One region of the Actinosynnema sp. NPDC002837 genome, then DNA from elsewhere that is predicted to be linked to it. Evidence: riboswitches for the same ligand, from Rfam matches in the RefSeq annotation. Region 1 holds a riboswitch; the other holds the start of a gene.
What was found. A riboswitch is a leader RNA that binds a small molecule or an ion and turns the genes downstream of it on or off. The one in region 1 is predicted to bind cobalamin.
Positions count from the first base shown of each region.

Region 2: it holds a riboswitch for cobalamin, as region 1 does, so the genes downstream of both, cobN (cobaltochelatase subunit CobN) here and ABTZ99_RS20605 (CbtB domain-containing protein) in region 1, are expected to answer to the same signal.

Region 1 is NZ_JBEOVG010000028.1:23,203-31,914, reverse strand. Features, by position in the region: gene ABTZ99_RS20630 (MFS transporter) at 1-253, opposite strand, end outside; gene ABTZ99_RS20625 (PAC2 family protein) at 363-1,259, opposite strand; gene ABTZ99_RS20620 (homocysteine S-methyltransferase family protein) at 1,450-1,701, shown strand; gene ABTZ99_RS20615 (HAD family hydrolase) at 1,767-2,432, shown strand; gene ABTZ99_RS20610 (CbtA family protein) at 2,447-3,181, opposite strand; gene ABTZ99_RS20605 (CbtB domain-containing protein) at 3,193-3,378, opposite strand; cobalamin riboswitch at 3,410-3,593, opposite strand; gene ABTZ99_RS20600 ((2Fe-2S)-binding protein) at 3,632-4,288, opposite strand; gene ABTZ99_RS20595 (LysE family translocator) at 4,307-4,924, shown strand; gene ABTZ99_RS20590 (nucleotidyltransferase domain-containing protein) at 4,980-5,729, shown strand; gene ABTZ99_RS20585 (GNAT family N-acetyltransferase) at 5,747-6,922, opposite strand; gene ABTZ99_RS20580 (N-acetyltransferase) at 7,007-7,462, shown strand; gene ABTZ99_RS20575 (phosphoribosyl-ATP diphosphatase) at 7,531-7,794, shown strand; gene ABTZ99_RS20570 (antibiotic biosynthesis monooxygenase family protein) at 7,791-8,078, shown strand; gene ABTZ99_RS20565 (phosphoribosyltransferase) at 8,063-8,695, opposite strand.
Region 2 is NZ_JBEOVG010000037.1:31,973-40,684, reverse strand. Features, by position in the region: gene ABTZ99_RS24065 (precorrin-2 C(20)-methyltransferase) at 1-892, opposite strand, end outside; gene ABTZ99_RS24060 (precorrin-8X methylmutase) at 889-1,515, opposite strand; gene ABTZ99_RS24055 (ferredoxin-like domain-containing protein) at 1,512-2,522, opposite strand; cobalamin riboswitch at 2,534-2,663, shown strand; gene cobN (cobaltochelatase subunit CobN) at 2,697-6,263, shown strand; gene ABTZ99_RS24045 (ABC transporter substrate-binding protein) at 6,830-8,116, shown strand; gene ABTZ99_RS24040 (carbohydrate ABC transporter permease) at 8,116-8,712, shown strand, end outside.

The sequences.
Region 1 (8,712 bases):
CGGCGTACGCGACGCGGACGGTCCGTCGTGCGCCCCACCGTTCACCCAACGTGCCGGAGACCAGCATGAGCAGCGCGAACGGCACGAGGTACCCGGTCAGCGTGGCCGCCGCCGCACCGGCGGAGATGCCGAAGTCCCCGCCGACCTCGGGCAGCACGGACGTGGTCATCGCGCCACCGAAGGGCCCGAGGAACCCACCGGCGTACAACGCCGCCACCCGGACCCGGGACTTGTCCACAGGAGCCGGTTTCACCGGCGACATCGTCGGTCCTGCGCGGCAGGGTAAAAGCAGGGGTCCCCTCGGCGAGTACCTCCGCGAAGCCGCGCGGTTCGGCAGGTCCGGGTCGTCGGGTCGGGCGGAGTCACATCCCGGTCGGCCCGCGGCCCGGCCCGCGGCCACGCCGCCGCAGGTACCGCTCGAACTCGGCCGCGATCGCGTCACCGCTCGCCTCGGTGATCTGGAGCTCCGCGTCCCCGCGCTCCTCCAACGCCCGCACGTAGTTGCGCACGTCCTCGTCCTCGTCGGCCATCTCGCTGACCGTGCGCTCCCACTCCTCGGCCTGCTCGGGCAGCGCGCCGAGCGGCACCTCGACGTCCAGCACCTCCTCGACCCGGTGCAGCAGCGCCAGCGTCGCTTTCGGCGAGGGCGGCTGGGACACGTAGTGCGGCACGGCCGCCCAGAACGAGATCGCGGGCACGCCCGCCTGCACGCACAGGTCCTGGAACACGCCGACGATCCCGGTCGGCCCCTCGTACCGCGACCGCTCCAGCCCGTACTTCGCCGCCGCCGCCTCGTCGTACGCCGTCCCCGTCACGGGCACCGGCCGGGTGTGCGGGGTGTCCATCAGCAGCGCACCCAGCGTGACCACGGTGGTCACGCCCAGGTCCTCGATGTGGCCGAGCAGCTCGGCGGCGAACTTCCGCCACCGCATGTTCGGTTCGATCCCGTGCACGAGCACCACGTCGGTGGACGACCCGGGCGGGCGGCAGACCGACAGGCGGGTCGTCGGGAATTCAACCCGTCGGGTGACACCGTCCACCAGTCGGACGGTGGGTCGGGTCACCTGGAAGTCGTAGTAGTCGTCCGGATCGATCTCCGCCAACGGCGTCGCGTCCCACGTGAGTTGCAGGTGTTCGATCGCCGTGCTGGCGGCGTCGCCAGCATCGTTCCACCCCTCGAACGCCGCCACCATGATCGGGTTGGTGAGCGGTTTGCTGGGGTCGAAGGGGGTCTGGGCGGCCTGGTCCGGATCGGTCACGCGGCCAGACTACGACCCCTGCCGCACACCCGACGCCGTAGGCTTGGCGCATGTCGGTTCGTGTCCCGCCGCCTTCCCCGGGCGCGCCCGCCGACCGCGTCCACCTCACGGCGGGCGTCACGGGCCCCGAGCCCCGGCCCGCCTGTCCGAACCACGATGATTTCGCAGGTCACGAGGGTGCGACGAGATCGTGGACGTGATCACGTCCGAGGTCGCGCGCCAAGCCCGCCGCGGCCACCACGAAGCCGGCGCGGACGTCGTGAAGACCAACACCTTCGGGGCCGATCCCGTCGAGCGGGACGTCACGGAGAAGATCGTCGGATTGTCACGTCGGGGTGCCGAACTCGCACGTGAGGCCGTGCCGGGCACGGCGGCGGGTTCGTCCTCGACCCGGCCGGACCGGGCGCCGACCCTCCCACCCTCGGTCACGCTCCGTGCGTAACAGTCCGGGATACTTGCGTCGAACAGGTGAAGGACACGACCACGCGTGATCAACGAAGGACGTACATGACGGTCGAGGCTGTGCTGTGGGACATGGACGGCACGCTGCTGGACTCCGAGAAGCTGTGGGACATCCCGCTCTACGAGTTCGTCGAGAAGCTGGGCGGCACGCTGTCGCTCGCGACCAGGCAGGCGATGGTCGGGTCGAGCGTGCCCCGGACGATGTCGATGCTGTTCGCGGAAGTGGGCGTCGAGCGGCCGTCCGAGGAGGACGTCGCCGACGGCGCGGCGTGGATCATGCGGCGCACCGAGGAGGTGTTCCGCGCCGGGCTGCCCTGGCGGCCGGGCGCGCGTGAGGCGTTGCGCGCGGTCCGCGACTCGGGCGTGCCGATGGCGCTGGTGACGTCGACCGAGCGGCAGTTGACCGAGGTCGCGCTGGACACCATCGGGCGCGACCTGTTCGACGTCACGGTGTGCGGCGACGAGGTGGACCGCCGCAACAAGCCGCTGCCCGAGCCGTACCTGAAGGCCGCCCGGCTGCTCGGCGTCGACCCGACCCGGTGCGTCGCGATCGAGGACTCGCCGACCGGCGTCGCCTCCGCCGTGGCCGCCGGCTGCACGGTCCTGGTCGTGCCGTGCGACGTGCCGGTCGAGCCGGGCGAGCGCCGCGTGTTCCGGGAGTCCCTGGTGGGGGTGGACCTGGAGGCGCTCGCCCGGCTGCTGGACGGCTGAGACCGACCAGCCTGCTAGACGGCCGACCTGGCCCGTCTCGTGGCCGGGTCGACCAGCAGGCCGAACACGACGCCGAGGCCGAGCCACAGCGTGGCCGTCTCGGCGAGGGAGGCCAGCCGGAACTCCCACAGCACGCTGCCCGGCAGGTCGGACGGCACGGCGTCCGGCGTCGCCGGGAACGCGACCAGCAGCACGACCACCGCCGCCACCACGGCCGAGGCCACGGCGGTGGCCCGGACCGGCGTGCCGAGGCGGCCCAGCCGGGAAGCCAGGTAGCTCGCACCGACCGCGACCAGCAGCCCGGCCGCGATCAGCCCCAGGTAGAGCACCGTGCGGTACTCGACCGTGTCCGGGTCGCCCACCGCCGGCGGGTTGGCCGGGTACTTCACCGCGGGCAGCAGCGCCGCCGCCCCGAACGCCGCCGCCGACAGCGCCACCGCCCGGACGAACGGCGCCTTCGAGGCGAACCAGCGCCGCGACCCCGCGTAGGCGGTGGCGAACAGCGCGCCGACGGCGACGCCCACCACGACCGCGGCGAGCACACCGCCGACCACCTGCGTGCCGCGGCTGAACAGCTCGCCGTGCCCGTGACCCGCGTCGGGCGCCGCGGGCCGGGCCTGCTCGACGGCCAGCGCCGCCCGGATCGGCGCCTCGACCACCAGCACGCCGACCAGGCCCGCGAGCAGCCCGGCCACCGCGCCCGCGCCGAGACCGCGCAGCAACAGGCCCTTGTAGGTGTTCGTCGACATGGCGCCCGCGCCTAGTGGCACGGGACGCCGAGCGCGTGGCGCCCGTCGTGGAAGAACTCGTGCACGGTCTCGGCGGCGTGGCCGAGCGCGATGCCGTTCTCCTGCAGGACCAGCCAGGTCACGGTCAACGCGACCAGCGCGACGGCGTAGGCCCACTTGGGGACGGGAGTGGAAAGGGGGTGCGCGGGGCTCGTCATGACGGCCTCCTCCATACCTCGTGGAAGGTCAACAACAACTCGTGCCGCAGCCGGTCTCCTGACTCCCGGATCGACGCCGTCCCCGCGTCTTCCCAGCCGCTGAGCGCGGCCAGTGACGTTCTCGGCGGGTTGGCTCCCCGGTCACAGTGGCGAGGACCGCGCCGGATTCACACCGGCTTCCCGTCCACTGCGGCGCTGCGACCGTAGAGGTGGATCGAGGGCCGGCACAACCGACCAGACGAGTTGTCGTCGCTCACCTCCGACGAGCCGGCAACGGGCAGTCACCGCACGTGCCGCCGCCGTCGAGCCGGTAGTACAGGCAGCAGCTGCGCCGCCGGAACGCGATCTCGCCGGGGAACGGGATGAACTCGCCGGTGTCCTTGAGCGGTGGGTCGGCGAACAGCTCGGCGGCCAGCGCGTCGCAGTCGACGCCGCTGCGGCTGATCGTGCGCAGCGCGCCCGCCATAGACGACCCCGCGTTGCCCCACAGCAGGCCGCGGGCCACCGGCGTGACCGCGTGCACCGCCTCGACCACCGGCTCCAGCGACTCGGCGATGCCGACGCCGGTGACGGGGTCCTTGAGCCGGACCTGGAGCCCTTCGGGGGTGTAGCGCCACCACAGGTTGGCCGGGCGGATGTCGGGCACGTCGCCGCCGACCGCGCGTGCGGCGACGACCGGGCTCAGCAGCCGCGCGGTGTAGCCGAGGAAGAACAACGACGCGGCGACCCGCCGTTCCCCGGTGCGGTACCGGGCGGAGATCCGGTCGAGGGCGTCGGGCAGGGCGGGGCCGTGCGACAGGGCCGCGCCGTCGTGCCAGCTGTCGTCGGGCCGGCCGACGTCCAGGGCGAAGAACGGGCTGAGGCCGCGGATCTGCCGCAGGGTGGCCAGGACTCGGGCGAACTCGGACACGTGACCTAGTCTGCCGCCGTGGACGCACTGGGGTTGGGACTGGCCCTCGGCCTGGCCGCGAGCATCAGCCCCGGTCCGCTGTTGGTGCTGGTGGTGTCGTCGGCGCTGCGGTCGGGCTGGAGGGCCGGCGCCCTGACCGCCTGCGCGCCGCTGCTGTCGGACGCCGCCGTGGTCGCCGTGACCCTGCTCCTGCTGGACCGCCTGCCGGAGCGGGCGCTGGGCGTGCTCGGCGTCGTCGGCGCGGTGTTCGTCGTGTGGACCGGCGTGCAGACCGTCCGCGACGCCCGCTCGGCCTCACTGACCGCCCAGCCCTCGCCCGACCAACCTCCGCCGGATGCCGCGGCCCTGCGCCGAGCGGTGCTGGTGAACCTGCTCAGCCCGCACCCGTGGATCGCGTGGGCGACCGCGCTCGGCCCGCTCACCATCACCACTTGGCGCACGTCAGCGATCGCGGGCGTGGCGTTGCTGACCGGGTTCTACCTCACCCTGGTCGGCGGCAAGGTCGTGATCGCCCTGCTCGTCGCACGTGGACGCCGCAGGCTCGGCGACACCGGCTACCGTCGCACGCTCGCCGCCACCGGCGTGCTGCTCGTGCTCGCGGGCGTGGCGATGGGAGTCGAGTTCGCGACCCTCTGACGGAGAATTCGGCTGACGCGGCCCCCGGCCGGCGGCTATGCATGTCGCCGTGCCCATGACCGACGAAACGTTCCTCGACCACGTCGCCGACCGGCTCGCGGCCCTGCCCGCCGTGCACGCCGTCACCCTCGGCGGATCGCGTGCCCAAGGCACCGGCACCCCGGACAGCGACTGGGACCTCGCCGTCTACTACCGGGGCGCCTTCGACCCCGCCGACCTGCGCGCGGTCGGGTGGGAGGGGCAGGTCTCGGAGATCGGCGAGTGGGGCGGCGGCGTCTTCAACGGCGGAGCCTGGCTCACCGTGGACGGCCGGCGCGTCGACGTCCACTACCGCGACCTCGACGTGGTCGAGCGCGAACTCGCCGAGGCCGAGCAGGGCCGCTTCCACTGGGAGCCGCTGCTGTTCCACCTCGCCGGCATCCCCAGCTACCTGGTCGTCGGCGAGCTCGCGCGGCACCGGGTGCTGCGCGGCGACCTGCCCCGCCCGACCTACCCGGAGGCGCTGCGCGCGGCGGCGCCCGCGGTCTGGCGCGAGAAGGCGGCCTTGACGCTGGACTACGCCCTCTCCGCGCACGCGCCGAGCGGCCGGCTGGCCGAGGTCGCGGCCACGCTGGTCACCGCCGCGCTCCAGACCGCGCACGCCGTGCTCGCCGCACGCGGTCAGTGGACGACGAACGAGAAGCGGCTGTTGCAGGAGGCCGGACTGCGCGGTGTCGACGAGATCGTCGCGGGACTGCGGCCGGAACCCGAGGCGTTGACCCGGGCGATCACCGAGGCGCGCGAGCTGTTCCGGGCCGCCACCTGACCTGGCCGCCGCCTGACCTACGGCAGGTAGAACGTCATCAGGTCGCCGCGCACCGGCGGGAACAGGGCGTGCATCAGCTCGGCGTTCGGGCCCGGGTACACGTCCGGCTCCCGCGCGGTCAGGCCGCGCAGACCGTGCGGGCCGAACAGCAGCGACGCCAGCAGGTCCGGCGCCACGCCGCCGCCACCCGCCGCGCCCGGCGCCTGCATCCGCCCGCCGGCCACCACGGGACCGACCTCGCCCGCCTTGAACGGCAGCCGCACGTGCGACCCGTAGAACGAGACCACCGCCTTGCCCTCCCGGTCGCCGAGCCCGGCCTCCCGCAACCGCCGCCCGAACACCGGCCGCAGGTGCTCCAGCACCGCCACCGGGTCGCCGATCCGCACGTAGTACGAGGCCGCGTCCGGCTCCGCGAGCCCGAGGAACGGCTCCAGCGCCTCACCCGCCACCGACCCCGGCCGCTCGGTCACCTCCTCGGCACCGGTCAACGCGAGCAGCGCGTGCGCCGCCGCCTCGTCGACGGCCGCCACCTCGCACAGCCGCGCGCCTTCGTCCGGCGGGGTGGTGCGACCCGTGGCGACCGGCACGCCGTCCCGCTCCACCAGCCACTGCGTGCTGCCGTCGCGGGCCACCAACCACCGCCACAGGCCGGGGGAGTGCGGCATCCGCAGGTCGGCCCGCGCCTGCTCGGCGTCCTGGAGCCGGGCCATCGCCGGGATGTCCTCGGCACCCGCTTCGCGCAACGCGTGCCCACCGCCGTCGGGACGGCCCGTCACCGGCCGGGTGGCCGAGATCGGGATCGCGTACGTGTAGCCGAACCGGCGGTAGAAGTACGGGATGCCGAGCATCACGTTCACCAGCTGGCCGCGCGCGGCGGACCGCTCGTGCGCCCACCCCATCAGCGCGCGCACCAGCCCGCGGCCCTCGTAGGCGCGGTCGGTGGCGACCAGCTCGACCTGGCCCGCCGGGATCTCCAGCCCGTCGAGCACCAGCGTCTCGTCCAGCAGGGTCGCGGTGGACACGACCTTGTCGCCGTCCACGACGACCGCGCACGCCTCCCAGCCCGCGTCCGGGTCCTGGACCACCAGGCGGTGGTCGACGGCGTCGGCCGGTTCGCCGCGGTCGACGAGCAGCGCGCCGATCTGCTCGAGGTCTTCGGGGCGCGCGGTCCGCAGCACCAGCCCATCGGTCATCGGTGCAGTGTGTGGGGTGTGTCGGAAATCGCGCCATCGGTTTTTCGGTGGCGGTCGCGCCCCGGCCGACGCAGAATCCGCGCCATGCCGTGGCTGCCCGCTGACTTCGCCCACCCGACGCACGTCCCGCTCGACGCCGAACACCACTTGCGGCCCATCCGCGAGTCCGATGTGGACGTCGACTACCCCGCCGTGATGGGCTCCCAGGAGCGGTTGTGGTCGCGGTACGGCGAGAAGTGGGGCTGGCCGCCCGCCGACATGACCTACGAGCACGACCGCGTCGACCTCGCCCGGCACGAACGGGAGCAGGACGCGCACGAGTCGTTCAACTACGCCCTCTTCAACGCCGACGAGACCGAGCTGTACGGCTGCGTCTACATCGACCCGGTCGAGGACCCCGGGCGCAGCGCCGACGCGCGGATCTCGTGGTGGGTGGTGGACGACCGCGTGGGCACCGACCTGGAGCGCGCGCTGGACGCGTTCGTGCCGAAGTGGATCGCGCAGGTGTGGCCCTTCACCGACCCGCACTACGGGATCTAGCGCCCGCGCCCGCCGGACCGGGGTCCTGGGTGCCTGCGACCGTTCGGGGGATGGGAGGATCAGACCCCGTGAAGACCTTCGACGAGCTGTTCGCCGAGCTGAGCGAACGCGCACGCACCCGCCCTGAGGGCTCCGCCACCGCCGCGGCTCTGGAGGCCGGGGTGCATGCGCAGGGCAAGAAGGTGCTGGAGGAGGCCGGCGAGGTCTGGATCGCCGCGGAGCACGAGTCCGACGAGCGCCTGGCCGAAGAGGTCTCCCAGCTGCTGTACCGGGTGCAGGTGCTGATGCTCGGGCGCGGTCTCACCCTCGAAGACGTCTACAAGCACCTGTGATCCTGGAAGTCGCCACCCTCGACGTCCGCCCCGGTCTGGAGGCGGACTTCGAGCAGGCGTTCGACCAGGCTCGCGAGGTCATCGCGCAGTCGCCCGGGTTCGTCTCGGTCGACCTGCGGCGGTCGGTCGAGCACCCGTCCCGGTACCTGCTGCTCGTGCGGTGGGAACGGCTCGAGGACCACACGGTCGGCTTCCGGCAGGGGCCGCTGTACCCGCGGTGGAAGGCGCTGCTGCACCACTTCTACGACCCGTTCCCGACCGTCGAGCACTACCGCGCCCTCTGACGGCGCAGCAGTTCCACCACCTGGTCGTCGGTGGTCTGGTCGAAGTGACCGTAGAACCGGCCGACCGCCCGGAAATCCGTCCGCGGGTGCGGGCAGACCACCAGGTCGGCGTCCGCGCGCAGGGCGCGCACCGAGTCCGCCGCGCCCACCGGCACCGCGAGCACCAGGCGTCGCGGGTCCTGCCCGCGGGCTTCGCGCAGCGCGGCACGGGCCGTGACGCCGGTGGCCAGGCCGTCGTCCACGACCAGCACGTCCCGGCCTTCGAGCCGCACCGGGCCGTCCCGGTACAGCTCCAGCCGCCGCCGGGCCTCCCGTTGTTCGGCCTCGCACGTCTCGGCCAGGTCCTCGCGGGTGAGGCCGAGCATGCGCAGCGCGTCCTCGTCGAAGATCGGCTCGCCGTTCGCGGTGACCGCCCCGATGCCGTACTCGGGGTGGCCGGGCGCGCCGATCTTGCGGGCGACGGCCACGTCCAGCTCACCGCCCAGCGCGGAGGCGACCTCGAACGCCACCGGCACGCCGCCGCGGGCCAGGCCGAGCACCAGGGGATCGGTCCACGACTCGCCGGCCAGCGCCCGGGCGAGCACCCGTCCGGCGTCGAAGCGGTCCGCGAACCTCATGACCCCATGGTGCGCGC
Region 2 (8,712 bases), on a different contig from region 1:
CCACCTTGTTGTCCGACGCGTGCCGCCGCTGCCGCGGGTTCACCGGCACCCGGTTCAGGTAGGTCACGTAGCCGACCAGGTCGTCGGCCTCCGCCAGCGCCCGCCGCGCCTCCGGCGTCAACCACTCCGGCCCGGCCGGGCCGAGCCCGACCACCACCACCCGGCCCTCGGGCGCCGGCCGCGCCGCGGGCTTGCTCGGCAGCAACGCCAACGAGAAGTACGGCACCCCCTCGGCGTCCACTTCGGACAGCGGCGCGGTCCGCTGCGCGCCGGTCGTCGCCCGCTCCACGTACCAGGCCTCGTCCAACCGCCCCGCGCGCGCCAGCGCCTCCCGCACCTGCGGGAACGTCCGCCCCAGCTTCATGATCGCCACCGGGTCGCCGCCGGCCAGGTGCTCCACCAGCGCGTCCGCCGACAACGTCCCCGGCAGCACGGTCAGCACCTCGTCCCGCTCCACCAGCGGCCGGCCGATCACCGCCGCGCCCGCGCTCACCGACGTCACGCCGGGCACGACCTCGGCCTCGTACCGGTGCGCCAGCCGCTTGTGCAGGTGCATGTAGGAGCCGTAGAAGAACGGGTCGCCGGCCGCCAGCACCACCACCGTGCGCCCGGCGTCCAGGTGCGCGGCCAACCGCGCCGCGCACTCCTCGTAGAACGCGTCGATCTCGCCCTGGTAGTCGTCGGAGTCCTCGGTCGTGACGGGGTAGACCAGCTGCTCCTCGACCTGCCCCTCCCGCAGGTACGGCGCGGCGATGCGGCGCGCGACGCTGCGCCCGTGCCGCGCGCTGTGGAAGACGACCACGTCCGCCTCGCCGATCAGCCGCGCCGCCTTGACGGTCACCAGCTCCGGGTCGCCCGGACCCACCCCGACCCCGTACAGCTTGCCCGTCATTCTTCCTCGCTCGCGATCGCGTTGAGCGCCGCCGCGGTCATGGCGCTGCCGCCACGCCGACCGCGCACGACCAGGTGCTCCAACCCCAGGTCGTTGTCCGCCAACGCGTCCTTCGACTCGGCCGCGCCGATGAACCCCACCGGCACCCCCAGCACGGCGGCGGGCCGGGGCGCGCCCGCCGCGATCATGTCCAGCAGGTGGAACAACGCGGTCGGCGCGTTGCCGATGGCGACCACCGCGCCGTCCAGCCGGTCGCGCCACAGCTCCAACGCCGCCGCGCTGCGCGTGGTGCCCAGCTCCGCCGCCAGGTCCGGCACGCGCGGGTCGCCCAACGTGCACACGACCTCGTTGTCCGCGGGCAGCCGCCGCCGCGTCACGCCCGCCGCGACCATCTGCGCGTCGCAGAGGATCGGCGCGCCGGCCACCAGCGCCGCCCGCGCGTCGCGCACCACGTGGGGCGAGAAGTCGACGTCCGCGACCAGGTCGACCATCCCGCAGGCGTGGATCATGCGCACCACCACCCGGGACACGTCCGACGGGAAGCGCGCCAGGTCTGCCTCGGCGCGGATGGTGGCGAAGGAGCGGCGGTAGATCTCCGCGCCGTCCTTGACGTAGCTGGTCAATTGATCTCCTCGTACCCGTCGCCGGTCGCGACGAACTCCACCACGTCGCCGGCCGGCCTGCCGCACCGGCGTGCGCAGCCCGACCAGTGCACCCGGCCCGGCGTGGACCGGGTGTCGAGCCAGCGGGTCGCGTCGGCGCGCACGTCGGCCAGCGACTTGGCGCAGCCCGGCCGCCCGGTGCACGCGCTGACGCCGTGCCACGGGGAGTCCGGCGAGGTGAACAGGCCGCCGGTGTCGCTCCCGGCCGGCAGCACCACGCTGCGCCACGGCGTGAGCCGGACCGGCACGCCGGCCAGCAGCCGTGCGTCCCAGCGCCCGAACGGCACGCCCGCCACGACCGCGGAACCGTGCGGCCCCGGTGCGACGGGCGTCACATCCGGCTCGATCCGGACGTCACCCGGAACGCCCAACGCCGCCGTGATCTTCCGCACACCGCCGTCCACTTCGGACAGCCGCCACGCGTCGCCGCGGAGCTCGCCGAACAGCCGCGCGGCGGTCACCACGGCCGCGACCGGATCGGCCACGCGCAGCCCTGAATCGTGGCCTGCCAGGAACAACGCGTCGCCGACCAGCCCGACGTCACCTCCCAGGCCGCTGACCGCGCCACCCACCGTGACCAGGAAACGCCCTGGCAGGGACGCCAGCTCCGGCACGGCCAGCAACGCCGCGTCGATCTCGTCGACCAGCGCCTGGTTGTCGTCCAACGGCGCGGCGACGATGTTCCGCATCCGCTCGTGGCTCATCGAGGGCAGCAGGCCGACGTCGCGCAACCGCGCGCCCAGCTCGTGCTCCGCCCCCGGCGTCAAGCCCCTGATCTGCAGGTTCGCCCGCGAGGTCAACTCCAGGACGCCGTCGCCCAGCTCGATCGCGGCGGACCGGAGCACGTCGACCTGCCCGGCGTCCAACGTCCCGCCGGGCACCCGCACGCGCGCCAGCCCGCCGTCGGCGGCCCGGTGCACGTCGACCGCGCCGGGGCAGGCGTCCGGGTGAGTTCGATCCGTGGGCATGGACTGGATGCTAACTGCCGTTAGGGTGACCTCCGAACGGCGAAGCAGCAGGAGGAAGCCGGTGTGAATCCGGCGCGGTCCCGCCACTGTGACCGGGGGAGGCCCCGGGAGTCAGGAACTCCGCTCGCCGTACCCACGACCGGGGCGAGGACCCCCGAGGGATGGAGCCCGCACGTGATCCTGCTGTTGTCGACCTCCGACACGGACCTGCTGTCCGCCCGCGCGAGTGGCGCCGACTACCGCCTGGCCAACCCCGCCCGCACCGCCGTCGACGACCTGTCGGCCCTGGTGGAGGGCGTCGACCTGGTGGTCGTGCGCATCCTCGGCGGGCGCCGGATGTGGGAGGAGGGGCTCGACCGGCTGCTCGCCTCGGGCCTGCCGGTCGTCGTGCTGGGCGGTGAGCAGAACCCCGACGCGCCGCTGATGGAGCTGTCGACCGTGCCCGGCGGGGTCTGCGCCGAGGCGCACGCCTACCTGGCGCACGGCGGCGCGGCGAACCTCGCCCAGCTGCACCACTTCCTGTCCGACACGGTGCTGCTCACCGGCCACGGCTTCGCGCCGCCCGCACCGACGCCCACCTGGGGCGTGCTCGAACGGCAGGACGCGGGCGAGGGCCCGACCATCGCCGTCCTGTACTACCGCGCCCACCACGTGGCCGGGAACACGGCGTTCGTGCACGCGCTGTGCGACGCGATCGTGGCCAAGGGCGGCCGTCCGCTGCCGGTCTTCTGCGCCTCGCTGCGCACCGCCGAGCCGGAGCTGCTGGCCGTGCTCGGCCAGGCCGACGCCCTGGTGGTGACCGTGCTCGCGGCCGGCGGCACCAAGCCCGCCTCCGCGTCCGCCGGCGGTGATGACGAGGCGTGGGACGTGGGCGCGCTGGCCGCCCTCGACGTGCCGGTGCTGCAGGCCCTGTGCCTGACCACGAGCCGGGCCGCGTGGGACGGCAACGACGACGGGCTGTCCCCTTTGGACACCGCCACCCAGGTCGCGATCCCGGAGTTCGACGGCCGGATCATCACGGTGCCGTTCTCGTTCAAGGAGGTCGACGAGGACGGCCTCACGGTCTACGTCGCCGACGACGAGCGCGCGGCGCGGGTCGCGGGCATCGCCGTGCGCCACGGCCGGCTGCGCCACGTGCCGCCGGCCGAACGGCGCATCGCGGTGATGCTGTCGGCCTACCCGACCAAGCACTCCCGCATCGGCAACGCGGTCGGCCTGGACACGCCGGCCAGCGTCGTGCGGCTGCTCACCGCCATGGCGGAGCACGGCTACGACATCGGCGACGAGCTGCCGGGCGTGGCCGACCTCGACGGCGACGCGCTGATCCACGCCCTCATCGCGGCCGGCGGCCAGGACGCCGACTGGCTCACCGAGGAGCAGCTCCAGGGCAACCCCGTGCGGCTGCCGGCGGCCCGCTACCGGCAGTGGTACGCCACCCTGCCCGAGGACACCCGCGAGGAGATGGAGCGGCACTGGGGCGAGGCGCCCGGCGAGCTGTTCGTGGACCGGTCGCGGGACCCCGACGGCGAGATCGTGCTGGCCGCCCTGCGCTCCGGCAACGTCGTGGTCATGGTCCAGCCGCCGCGCGGCTTCGGCGAGAACCCCATCGCCATCTACCACGACCCGGACCTGCCGCCGAGCCACCACTACCTGGCCGCCTACCGCTGGCTGGAGGACGAGTTCGGCGCCGACGCCGTGGTGCACGTGGGCAAGCACGGCAACCTGGAGTGGCTGCCCGGCAAGACCGTCGGCCTGTCGGCGGGCTGCGGGCCCGACGCGGCGCTGGGCGACCTGCCGCTGATCTACCCGTTCCTGGTCAACGACCCGGGCGAGGGCACCCAGGCGAAGCGCCGGGCGCACGCCACCCTGGTCGACCACCTCGTGCCGCCGATGGCCAGGGCCGACAGCTACGGCGACATCGCCCGGCTGGAGCAGCTGCTGGACGAGCACGGCACCATCGCCGCCATGGACCCGGCCAAGCTGCCGGCGATCCGGGCCCAGATCTGGACCTTCATCCAGGCCGCCAAGCTCGACCACGACCTCGGCCTGGCCGACCGGCCGGAGGACGACGGGTTCGACGAGCTGATCCTGCACGTCGACGGCTGGCTGTGCGAGATCAAGGACGTCCAGATCCGCGACGGCCTGCACGTGCTGGGCCAGGCGCCCACCGGCGGGACCAGGGTGAACCTGGTGCTGTCGATCCTGCAGGCCAAGCAGATGTGGGCGGGTCGGGTCGCCGCCCTGCCCGGCCTGCGCGAGGCGCTGGGCCTGAGCGAGTCCGGCGACGACCGGACCGCCACCGACCGGGTCGAGGAACAGGCCCGCGCGCTCGTCCAGGCGATGGAAGACGCCAATTGGGACGTGAACGCGGCCCGGACGCTCACCGACGACGAGGACGTGGCGCGGATCCTGGAGTTCGCCGCGCTGGAGGTCGTGCCCCGGCTGGCCCGCACCACCGACGAGCTGGCGAACGTGCTGCACGCCCTGGACGGCGGGTACGTGCCGGCCGGTCCGAGCGGCTCGCCGCTGCGCGGCCTGGTGAACGTGCTGCCGACCGGCCGCAACTTCTACTCGGTCGACCCCAAGGCGGTGCCGTCCCGGCTGGCCTGGGAGACCGGCCAGGCCATGGCCGACTCGCTGCTGGAGCGCTACCGCGCCGACACGGGGGAGTGGCCGCCGTCGGTCGGCCTGTCGGTCTGGGGCACGAGCGCGATGCGCACCGCGGGTGACGACATCGCCGAGGTGCTGGCCCTGCTGGGCGTGCGGCCCGAATGGGACGAGCAGTCCCGCCGGGTGACCGGACTGGAAGTGATCCCGCTCGCCGAGCTGAACCGGCCGCGAATCGACGTCACGGTCCGGATCAGCGGTTTCTTCCGCGACGCGTTCCCCCACGTCGTGGCACTGATCGACGACGCGGTGCGACTGGTCGCGAACTTGGACGAGTCGGCCTCGGACAACTACGTCCGGGCGCACGCCCAAGCCGATCTCGCGCAGCACAACGACCCGCGCCGGGCGACAATGCGGATCTTCGGCAGCAAACCCGGTGCGTACGGCGCCGGCCTCCTCCCGCTGATCGACAGCCGCAACTGGCGCGACGACGCCGACTTGGCCGAGGTGTACGCGGTGTGGGGCGGCTACGCCTACGGCCGCGAACTCGACGGCGTCGAAGCCCGGCCGGCGATGGAGAGCGCCTACAAGCGCATCGCGGTGGCGGCGAAGAACATCGACACGCGTGAACACGACATCGCCGATTCCGACGACTACTTCCAATATCACGGCGGAATGATCGCGACCGTGCGCGCGCTCACCGGAAAAGCGCCCGCCGCTTATGTCGGCGACAGCACGCGGCCCGATGCCGTGCGCACCAGAACGCTGAACGAGGAGACGAACCGGATCTTCCGCGCCCGCGTGGTGAACCCGAGGTGGTTGGCCGCGATGCGCGAGCACGGGTACAAGGGCGCGTTCGAACTCGCGGCCACCGTCGACTACCTGTTCGGCTACGACGCCACCACCGGCGTGGTCGCGGACTGGATGTACGAGCAGCTCGTGGCGAGCTACGTGCTGGACCCGGTGAACCGGGAGTTCCTGGCCCGGTCCAACCCGTGGGCGCTGCACGGCATGTCCGAACGGCTCCTGGAGGCGGCCGAGCGGGGTATGTGGGAGCACCCGGAGCCCGCGACGCTGGAAGCGCTGCGAAAGGCGTACCTGGAAACCGAGGGCGACCTGGAGGACGGCGGCTGAGCCTTCGGGCCGCCCGCCCGCGGTCCACGACGCCGTCTATAACGTCGCGGAAACGCGTCGATCATGAGGGGTACCCCTATATCCCCGGGCGCCGCGCGCGTGACGAAACACTTCGGTGAATCACTGGCCCGGAACGGACGTCCCGCCGCGCGCTGCGGGACGTCCGGAGGTGACTCGGCCGGCCGGTGACGCCACCCGGTCGGCCGACTCGCACTACCCGTCCGGACGACTCGGCGCGCCACTCCCCGCGACTCGCCGTGGGGCGGTGCCGGACACGCGCGCACTTCCGGTGCAGACTGGTGGCGGGTGAGCGGGTTCGCGACTCGGGAATCTTTTCGGGCCGTTCGGCGCGGAGATGAACCGAGCGTGTCCGACCGGTCTACGAACAGTGCCTGAACGGACCACTGGACCAGCGGCTAGCAGAATCGGTCCAGCAAGGCAAATGACGCAACGTCGGTAACAGCGCGGACACGGGAGCTTGACACAACTCCGTGGCGCGAACCACACTCCCCCAAAACCTGGGAGCGCTCCCAGAACGTTCACCGCCGATCAACTGAGGAGTTCTCGTGCGCTACCGTCGAGCAGGCTTGGCCAAAGTCCTGGCCTGCACCGCAGTGCTTGCCGCTGTCGCCACGGCCTGTGGCTCGGGAGGTTCCGGAGGGGCATCCGACGGCAAGGTCGAGCTGACCATCGCGACCTTCAACGAGTTCGGGTACGAGGAGCTCCTCAAGGAGTACGAAGCCGCGAACCCGAACGTCAAGGTCACGCAGCGCAAGACCGGCCAGGCCGCGCCGCACCACCAGAACCTGTTCACCAAGCTGGGCGCGGGTTCCGGCCTCGCCGACGTCGAGGCCGTCGAAGAGGGCTTCCTGAGCCAGGTCATGTCCAAGTCGGGCCAGTTCGAGAACCTCAAGGAGATCGGTCCGAAGGACGTCCGCGACGACCGCTGGCTGCAGTGGAAGGTCGACGCCGTCACGACCAAGGACAACAAGCTCATCGGCTACGGCACCGACATCGGCCCGCTGGCCATGTGCTACCGCAAGGACATGCTGGAGGCCGCCGGCCTGCCGGCCGACCCCGAGGGCGTCAAGGCCCTGTTCGCCACCTGGGACTCGTACTTCGAGGCCGGTGACAAGTACGTCAAGGCGACCGGCAAGCCGTGGTTCGACTCGGCCGCGCAGATCTTCAACCCGATGCACAACCAGGCCGAGACCGGCTACTTCGACCGCGACGACAAGCTCGTGATCGAGACCAACGACGACAAGAAGATCTGGGACCAGGTCACCGGCGCGGTCGCGCGCGGCCAGTCGGCCAAGCTCTCCGCGTGGAGCCCGGAGTGGCAGACCGGCTTCAAGGAGTCGGCGTTCGCCACCAAGACCTGCCCGTCCTGGATGCTGGGTGTCATCGAGGGCAACGCCGGTCCCGACCACAAGGGCAAGTGGGCCGTCACCGCGGCGTTCCCCGGCGGCGGCGGCAACTGGGGCGGCTCGTACCTGACCGTCCCGAAGCAGGGCAAGAACAAGGCCGAGGCCGCCAAGCTGGCCGCGTGGCTGACCGCGCCCGAGCAGCAGATCAAGGCGTTCAAGGCCAAGGGCACCTTCCCGAGCCAGACCGAGGGCCTGATCTCCCCCGAGCTGCTCAACCAGACCAGCGAGTACTTCGGTGGCGAGAAGGTCGGCATGCTGTTCGCCGAGCAGGCCAACAAGGTCGCGGCGGCCCAGTACAAGGGCCCGCAGGACGGTGAGATCCAGGACAACGTGGTCTCCCCGGCGCTGACCTCGGTCGAGCAGGGCACGTCGCCCGACGAGGCGTGGGCGAAGGTCGTCGAGGGAGCCAAGAAGGCTGCCAAGTAATGACGACCGAGCTTTCGGTCGCGCGCGGGCGGGGCGCCGAGCCCCGCCCGCCGCGGCGCGACGACAACGATGACATCGGCACGGGCAAGCTGAGCTGGCGCTACCGGTTGAACCGGCTGGACGTGAAGTTCTCGCCCTACCTGTACATCGCCCCGTTCTTCGTCCTGTTCGCGGTCGTGGGCCTGTTCCCGCTGCTCTACACGGCCTACATCTCCCTGTTCGAGTGGGAGCTCGGCGCGGACGAGCAGCCGTTCATCGGCGTCGAGAACTACACCAACCTGTTGGCCGACTCGCAGTTCTGGAACGCGATGGTCAACACGTTCAGCATCTTCGCGATCTCGACGATCCCGCAGGTCATCATCGCGGTGCTGCTGGCCGCGCTGCTCAACACCGCCCTGCGCGGGCGCACCGGCTGGCGCATGGGCGTGCTGCTGCCCTACGTGGCCAGCCTCGTCGCCCTGACCATCATCTTCGGCGACCTGTTCGGCGTGCAGTACGGCAGCGTCAACAACATCATCGAGCTGTTCGGCTTCGACCGGATCGACTGGCAGGCCGACCGCTGGTGGAGCCACGTGGCCATCGCCACCATGGTCAAC